Regions from separate parts of the Kitasatospora sp. NPDC034533 genome, predicted to be linked through region 2. Evidence: riboswitches for the same ligand, from Rfam matches in the RefSeq annotation. Region 2 holds a riboswitch; the other holds the start of a gene.
The links. A riboswitch is a leader RNA that binds a small molecule or an ion and turns the genes downstream of it on or off. The one in region 2 is predicted to bind guanidine.
Positions count from the first base shown of each region.

Region 1: linked by a shared signal. The riboswitch ahead of ACZ55U_RS09870 (MBL fold metallo-hydrolase) and the one ahead of ACZ55U_RS07210 (DMT family transporter) in region 2 are both predicted to bind guanidine.

Region 1 covers NZ_JBVITE010000010.1:15,704-19,907, reverse strand. Annotated here, with positions in the region: gene fhuB (Fe(3+)-hydroxamate ABC transporter permease FhuB) at 1-176, shown strand, start outside; gene fes (enterochelin esterase) at 196-1,317, shown strand; guanidine-III (ykkC-III) riboswitch at 1,462-1,529, shown strand; gene ACZ55U_RS09870 (MBL fold metallo-hydrolase) at 1,544-2,407, shown strand; gene ACZ55U_RS09865 (Uma2 family endonuclease) at 2,430-2,981, opposite strand; gene ACZ55U_RS09860 (DHA2 family efflux MFS transporter permease subunit) at 3,197-4,204, opposite strand, start outside.
Region 2 covers NZ_JBVITE010000006.1:195,695-199,898, forward strand. Annotated here, with positions in the region: gene ACZ55U_RS07205 (MFS transporter) at 1-1,103, opposite strand, end outside; gene ACZ55U_RS07210 (DMT family transporter) at 1,201-1,515, opposite strand; guanidine-III (ykkC-III) riboswitch at 1,560-1,625, opposite strand; tRNA gene ACZ55U_RS07215 (tRNA-Cys) at 1,711-1,782, shown strand; gene ACZ55U_RS07220 (xanthine dehydrogenase family protein molybdopterin-binding subunit) at 1,899-4,204, opposite strand, start outside.

The sequences.
Region 1 (4,204 bases), on a different contig from region 2:
CACGGGTGCCGGTGCTCGGCTCGGCGCTGACCGGCGCCCTGCTCGTCGTGCTCGCGGACACCCTGGGCCGGGTGGCGATCGGCGGGGTGGAGATCCCCGTCGGCATCGTCACCACCGTCCTCGGCGGCCCCTTCCTGCTCTGGGTGCTGCTCGGCCGCAAGGGCACCCCCGCCTAAGCCACTTGGAGACATCGCGATGGAAACCCGTTCCCCCCGGATCGTGCCCGACCCGGCCGATCCGGCGTACCGCCTGGTCACCTTCACCCACCGGGACGGCGACTGCGACGGCGTGCTCGCACTGCTGCACACCGTCACCGACAAGGACCGCCACTCCGGCGACCTCACGCCGCATCTGATGACACGTCATACCGATGGCGAGACGTGGTCGATCACCTACCGGCTGCGCGAGGACCACCGTGCCTCCTACCAGCTGTACCCGTTCCGCGGCGAGGCCCCCGGTACGGCCCGCCGCGACTGGCTGCGCGTCCTCGACCAGGCCCGCCCCGACCCGTACGACACCGAACCCCGGCTGCCGGCCCGCGACGGCCGCCACCCCGCCTCGGTGCTCAGCCTGCCCGCCGCCCCCGCACAGCCGTACGTCCTGCGGCGCGAGGGTGTACCGCGCGGGCGCACGCCGGCCCACGAGGTCGCCGGGCGGCGGGTGGACGTCCACCTCCCGGCCGGGCACCGGGCCGGCGACGGCCCGTACCCGGTGGCGCTGCTGCTGGACGGCGAGATGTGGGGCGAGGTGCTGTCCGTCGGCGACACCCTCGACAACCTGACGGCGGACGGCGCCATCCCGCCCACCGTCACCCTGCTCGTCCACACCCCCGGGCCGCGGCGGGCGACCGACCTCAGCTGCAACCCGGCCTTCGTCGACCTCCTCGCCGACCGCCTCCTCCCCTGGGCCGCCTCGGAGTTCGGCGCGAGCACCGACCCCGCCGCCACGGTGATCGCCGGCCAGAGCGCCGGCGGCCTGACCGCCGCCTACGCGGCCTACCACCGCCCGGAGCGCTTCGGCAACGCGCTCTGCCAGTCCGGCTCCTTCTGGTGGCCCGACGAGACCGAGTCCGACGCCGGCAGCGAGTGGCTGACCCGCCGCTTCGCGGCCGAGGCGCGGCGGCCGGTCCGCTTCTGGATCGAGGTCGGCCTCCAGGAGTGGATGCTTCTCGGCCAGAACCGCCACCTGCGGGACGTACTGACGGCCCGCGGCTACGACTTCACCTACCGGGAGTTCAACGGCGGCCACGACTACGCCTGCTGGCGGGGCGGACTGGCGGACGGGCTGGCGGCACTGCTTCGGCGGCCCGCCGCCTGAAGGCCGCTCCACCCGCGGCAACGCCCTCGGCGGCGGGGGTGGTCGACCGTGCGACACAGCGCGACAGGCGCTCGGCAGGAGGCGATCGCCAACGCGCCCTCCCCGCTCCCGCCGAGGCCGCCGACAGCCCGTGCTAACGTCCCCGGGGCGGCGCAGCGGCGTCGGCCCCGGACGAGATGTGCGCCGTACCCGGCCTGCCAAGACGACGCACAGTGGAGGCGTCATCATGTCCGCTGCCGGTACCCCGACCGCCCGCCCGCTGGACGTGCGGTGGATCCACGGCTCCCCGTCCGCGAAGCACAACGGCGACCCGGACGTCCAGGTCCACGAGTACGACGAGAACACCGTCATCCTCCGCCAGAACAAGGCGGTCCACTACGAGGCGCCGTTCCTGTTCCTGCTCTTCGGGGCGGACCGCGCCGTCCTGATCGACACCGGGGCGACGGCCGACGCCGCCCACTTCCCGCTACGCGCCACGGTCGACACCCTGGTGGACAAGTGGCTCGCCCGCAATCCCCACGCCGGTGAGGACTACGGGCTGCTGGTCCTGCACACCCACGCGCACGGCGACCACGTCGCGGGCGACGGCCAGTTCACCGACCGGCCGTCCACCACCGTGGTCGGCGCGCAACTCGCGGACGCCTGGCCGTACTTCGGCTTCGATCGGGACGCCGGGGCGACGGCCCGCGTCGACCTCGGCGGCGGGCGGGTGCTGACGTGCCTGGCCACCCCGGGGCACCACGAGGCCTCGGTCACCTACTACGACCCGTGGACGGGCTTCCTGCTCACCGGCGACACCCTCTATCCCGGGCGGCTCTACATCAACGACTGGCCGGCCTTCGGGCGGACCATCGAGCGGCTGATCGCCTTCACCGAGAGCCACCCGGTGACGTACGTGCTCGGCTGCCACATCGAGATGACCCGCGAGCCGGGCGTCGACTATCCGATCCGCACCACCTACCAGCCCGAGGAGCCCCCGCTCCAGCTCACCCCGGCCCACCTGCACCGGATCCGGGCCGCCGTCACCGAACTCGGTGACCGGCCGCGCCGGTACCCGCTGGACGACCTGATCCTCTGGCCGCACGAGTGAGCCTCCGAGGCCCCGAGGACGGTCAGTCCCGGTAGGGCACCAGCCGCGCCAGGTCCAGTTCGAAGTCGAACGGCGCGGGGATGCGGATCTTCTCGCCGAACTCCCGCTCCGTCCGGGTGTGGTAGCGCTCGCGGTTCGGCTCGGAGAACAGCGTCACGGTCTTCTGGCGCGGGTCCACGATCAGGTAGAGCGGGAAGCCCATCTGCGGGTAGTCGCGGACCTTGCCCGTCCAGTCGTTGTCGGGGTTGGACGGGGACACGATCTCGACCGCGATCAGCGTCAGGTCCGCGGGGATCTCACGGTCCCCCAGCTCGATGACGTTCTCCGGCAGGTAGGTGAGATCGGGGCTGCGGACGGAGCCGATCCCGGGCGAGGAGAGGTCGCTGTTCCCTGTCGGGAAGTAGCCCGGAGGGCAGCGCGCCTCGAACTGGCGCTGGACGATCGCCAGGTTGAGCTGGTGGATCAGCACCGGTGGCGCCTGGGCGATGACCAACTCGCCGGACGACTCGACCTTGTAGCCGTGCGGCAGACCGCGCCGCGCCTCTTCGAGAAGACGGTAGTGCTCAGGGCTCATGTGCTCTCCTCCGGTGCTCCCGGCACAGTACCGCGCGTGGCGCCGTGCGCTCGGCGGCACGGCGGCACGGGCGGTCTTCCGAACCGGCCGCCCCGGTGCTCGGCCACCGGCCGGGGCGCGGAGCGGGCCGGTGCACCGGCCGAGGCTCCTGGGCGCGCTGCGGCGGCGGTCCGGCCGGGCACGCTCCGTCCCCGGCCGGACCGCCACCCGAGCGCTCACTCCTCCGGCGGCGGGCCCGGGGCCTCGGCCGGGAGCCGGACGGCCGGGAGGGCGCCGACGGCCACCACACCGGCGGTGAGCAGGAGGGCGAGGCGGTAGGGCGTCGGGCCCGCGTCGTCGCCGACGGCGCCGAGCAGCGCGGCGGTGGCGGCGATGCCGAGAGCGCCGCCGAGGGTGCGCAGGATGGTGAACAGGCCCATCGCGCGGCCCATGGCGGACGGCGGGACGTCGGCGAAGCCGGCGATCTGGACGGTGAGGACGGCGGTGCCCAGGACCAGGCCGACGCCGAACATCAGCACCCGTACCGCCCACGGGTTCTCCGCGAAACCGAGGGAGCCGATGACCACCGCCGCGAGCAGCAGCGCGGGCAGCGCCAGGCGGCGCGGACCGAGCCTCGGCAGCAGCCGGTCCACCACCTGGGAGGCGGCCATCAGGCCGATCGCCTCCGGGAAGACGCTCAGCCCGGCGTCCAGCGCCGAGGCGCCGCGTGCCGCCTGGTAGAGCAGCGGCAGCACGAACAGCGCGCCCATCAGCCCGGCCGCGGTCAGCAGGGCCAGCCGGCTCGCCGCGCCGAAGGTGCGGTCGGCGAGCAGGCGAAGGTCCACCAGCGGTTCGGTGGCACGCAGTTGGTGCCGTACGGCTCCTCCCAGCAGCGCCAGGCCGAGCAGGCCGCCGAGGGCCACGCCCGGGGAGGTCCAGCCGTGCGCCGGGCCGAAGCCGAGGGCGTAGGTCAGCAGCCCGAGGCCGGGGGTGGCGAGCAGGAAGCCGACGGTGTCGAAACGGCCCGCCGGGGGCTCCGGCTCACCGCGCAGACCGATCAGCCCGATCAGCACGGCCGCCGCGCCGATCGGCACGTTGACCAGGAACAGCCAGTGCCAGGAGAGGTGTTCGGTGAGGTAGCCGCCGAGCGGCGGCCCGAGGGCGGGCATCAGCGCGGTCGGGACGATCAGGATCCGGCCCAGGCCGGCCCGCTCGTGCGGGGCGAAGGCCCGGAACAGCAGGGT
Region 2 (4,204 bases):
ACCGCCGGGACGAGCACCAGCGCGGCGCCGCCGACCGCGACCGCCGTCAGCGCGAAGCCGCCGCGGATCATCGGCACCCGGTGGCGCTCGGCCCCCGGCCGTCCCTGGAGCCAGGAGCCCAGCGCCCAGGTGAGGCCGCCGCTGGTCAGGGTGAGCCCGGCCAGGGTCGGGGAGAGGCCGCGCTGGCTGGTCATCATCAGCGGGATGAACACCTCGGCGGAGAAGAACGCCCCCGCCGCCACGCCGCGCAGCAGGATCACCGCCGGCAGCCCGCGCAGCGCGCGCAGCGTCCCGGTGGGCAGCAGCCCCAGGACGGCCGGCACCAGCAGCGCCGCCCCGGCCGCGCCGGGGACCAGCCCGATCGGGTCGAGGCGCTGGCCCGCGTACTGGACCAGTCCGGCGCCGGCCGCCGCCATCGCGGCCAGCCGGGTGCGGCGGCGGTCGAACTCCCCGCCCTTGGCCACCGGGTGCTCGCGCTCCGAGCGGGCCAGCGCCGGGCCCATCACGGCCAGCGGCAGCAGGATCAGCGCCGGCACGGCCAGGAACACCCAGCGCCAGCCGAGGTGCTGGGTGACGGCCCCGGCGACCAGCGGGCCGACGATCGAGGGCAGTACCCAGGCCGAGGAGAAGGCGGCGAACACGGCGGGCCGCAGCCGCTCCGGATAGGCCCGGCCGACCACCACGTACAGCGCGACGATCACCAGTCCGCCGCCCAGGCCCTGGATCGACCGGCCGCCCACGAACACCCACATCCCGGGCGCCGTCCCGGCCACCACCAGGCCGACGCCGAACACCGCGATGCCGGTGAACAGCGGCCGCATGGGGCCGCGCCGGTCGCACCACTGGCCGGAGACGACCAGGGCGAACAGCGTGCTGGTGAAGTAGCCGGAGAAGGCGAAGGCGTACAGCGGGACGCCGTGCAGCTCGCGGGCCGCGGTGGGCATCGCGGTGTTGACGGCCGTCGCCTCGAAGGCGATCACCAGGACCACCGAGACGATCCCCAGCGTCAGCGCGCGGAAACGGCCGCCGAGCACCCCGCCGCCGGGGTCGTCGTCGAGGGGTATCGGCACGGGGTCGACCGAGGTGGGGGAGGCAGTGGTCATACGTGACATGGTAAGAGCCGTCCAAGCGGTTGACTCCTGACCCCGGTCGGTGAGCGACTCGGTCGCAGGACCTAGGGCCGCCGCCCGGAGACGCCCGTCAGTGCAGCACCTTGAGGCCCACCACACCGGAGACGATCAGCAGCAGGCACGCGATCCGGGCCGCGGTCGCCGGGTCCCCCAGGACGGCCATGCCGTAGACGGCGGTGCCGACCGCGCCGATGCCGACCCAGACCGCATAGCCGGTGCCGATCGGAATGGTGCGCATCGCGTACGCCAGACCGCCCATGCTGAACAGCAGCGCGACGCCGAAGACGAGGCTGGGAACGAGGCGGGTGAAGCCCTTGGACGATTCCAGGGCGACCGCCCAGACGGTCTCCAGGAAACCCGAGACGATCAGAACGAGCCAGGCCATGACGGTGGTACCTCCGCAGTCCACAGCGGCCGGATTGCCGCTGAACTGCGCCGTCTTGTCGTCACCGGGTACGACGCGCTCGTCCGGGGTGGCGGGAACGGAGCCACCTACCGGCGACCGTAACACACCTTGCCACACAGAATTTACACAACGGCGTTGACCCCTCGCCCCGGGATCGGCCACCATGAATTCACTGGCCGTGTGCCCGAGTGGTTGAGGGAACCGTCTGCAAAGCGGTGCACGCGGGTTCGATTCCCGCCATGGCCTCATGGGGAAAGGAATTGCCGGCCGACTCGAAAAGTGGGCCGGCAATTCCTTTCCGTCGTTTTCCGGACGGCCCGGACAGGCTTTCCGGAAGGCCCGGCCGGGGTTTCCGGAGGGCCTCAGAGCGTGATGGCGTCCTCGGCCCGGATCGGCAGCCGGCCCACCGGCAGGCCGGTGGCGGCGCGCACGGCCGCGGCGACGGCCGCCGGGGCGACCACCGCGGGCACCGCGCCGACCGCCTTGGCCCCGAACGGCGCCACCACGTCGCGCTCCTCCAGCAGCGCGGCGATCCGCACCTCCGGGGTGTCCAGCGAGGTGGGCAGCCGGTAGCCGGTGAGCGAGGGGTTGCGCAGCACCCCGCCCTCGGTGCGCAGGTCCTCCAGCAGCGCCAGGCCCACGCCCTGGGCCACCCCCGCCTCGATCCGGTCCTCGATCTGCCGCGGGTTCAGCGCCCGGCCGACGTCCTGGGCGACCGTCATCTCGACCACCCGGACCGCGCCCAGCTCGATGTCCACGTCCACCACCGCCCGCATCGCGCAGAACGAGATGGAGACGAAGGCGTCCCCCTGCCCGGACTCGTCCAGCGGCTCGGTCGGGTGCGGGCGGCACTGCGCGGTGGCCCACAGCTCCTTGCCCTCCAGCGCCTCCGCGACCGGCATGCCGAGCACCCCGTCGTACGAGGTGATCTTGCCGTCGGAGATCTGGAGCAGTTCCACCGACATCCCGAAGTTCGCCGCGATCGGCTGCAACAGCTGGTGGCGAACCATCAGCGCGGCCCGCTCGACGGCCCCGCCGGAGACCCACGTGTGCCGGCCCCGGGCGGACGGCCCGGCGATCGACTGGTCGCTGTCGGCCGGCGCGATGTAGACCTCGCTGACGCCCAGCACGGTCTGCACGATCTGCCGGGCCAGCGTGGCGAAGCCCTGCCCGGCGTCGACCGCCGCGCAGATCACCGTGGCGTGGTCCCCGCTGACCCGCACGGTCGCGGTGGACACCTCGTCCTCGCCCTCGGCGCCCAGCATGTGCACCATGCCGACGGCGTAGCCGATGCCGCGCCGCACCGCCGCCGGGTCGCCCGCGCCGCCGGGCCCGCCGGGCAGCAGCCACTCGGCGTCCGGGTCGTCCACCGGCAGGGCCGGCAGCGGCTCGGCGGCGACCGCGTCCAGCAGGGCGCGCACCGGCGCCGGGCAGGTGACGGCCTGTCCGGTGGGCAGCGGGTCGCCGGTCGACATCGCGTTGCGGCGGCGGATCTCCACCGGGTCCACGCCGATCCGGGCGGCCAGCTGGTCGAGCTGCGACTCGTACGCGAAGCAGGCCTGGAGCGCGCCCTCGCCGCGCATCCGGCCGGCCGGCGGGTTGTTGGTGCGCACCGCCCAGGCGTCCACGAAGACGTTCGGGCAGACGTACGGGCCGACCGAGAAGGCCGTCGCGGCGGCCAGCGCCTCGGCGGAGACGTCCGCGTAGGCGCCGCCGTCCAGCAGGATCTGCGCCTCGACCTTCACCAGGACGCCCTCGGCGTCGGCGTGGTGGCGGTAGCGCAGCAGCGCGGGGTGGCGCGAGGTGTGGGTGTGGAAGGACTCCTCGCGGGTGAGCGTCATCTTCACCGGGCGGCCGGTGCGCAGCGCCAGCAGCGCCAGGGTGACCTGGAAGGAGAGGTCCTCGCGGTCGGTGGTGGCGCCCGGCACGCCGGTGGCCACCAGCCGGACCCGGTCCGGCTCCAGGCCGAGGCAGGCGGCGGTGCGGTCGCGGTCGCCGTGCGGGTCGGTGGAGGACAGGTGCAGCTCGACGCCGCCGTCCGGGCGCGGCACGGCCAGCCCGGCCTCGGCGCCCAGCGGGGCCGGGTCCTGCCGGCCGACCTGGTAGAGGCCCTCGACGACGACCTCGCCGACCGCGTCCGGGTCCCCGGTGCGCAGCGGCAGGTGGCGGAACAGGTTGCCGTCCGGGTGCAGCGGCGGCGCGGTGAAGGCCTGCTCGGGGTCGGTGACGGCCTCCAACGGCTCGTAGTCGACCGAGATCAGACCGACCGCCAGCCGGGCGGTGTCCGGGTGGTCGGCGGCCACCGCCGCGATCGGCTCGCCGTGGTGGCGCACCACCCCGGCGGCCAGCACCGGCCGGTCGGCGACGATCGGTCCGGCCGGGGCGCCGTCGGGGGCGCCGTCCGGGCCGGGCGGCAGGTCGGCGGCGGTGACCACGGCGTGCACACCGGGCAGCGCCAGCGCGGCCGAGGTGTCGATGCCGCGGATCCGGGCGTGCGGGTGCGGCGAGCGCAGCACCGCGCCCCACAGCAGCCCCTCGGCCCACAGGTCGGCCGCGTACGGGTAGATGCCGAGCGCCTTGGGCAGCGCGTCGCCGCGCAGCGGGGAGCTGCCCAGGCCGATCGGCTCCGGTGCGCCGCCCTCGCCGCCGTCCTGCTGGAGTGCTGCGC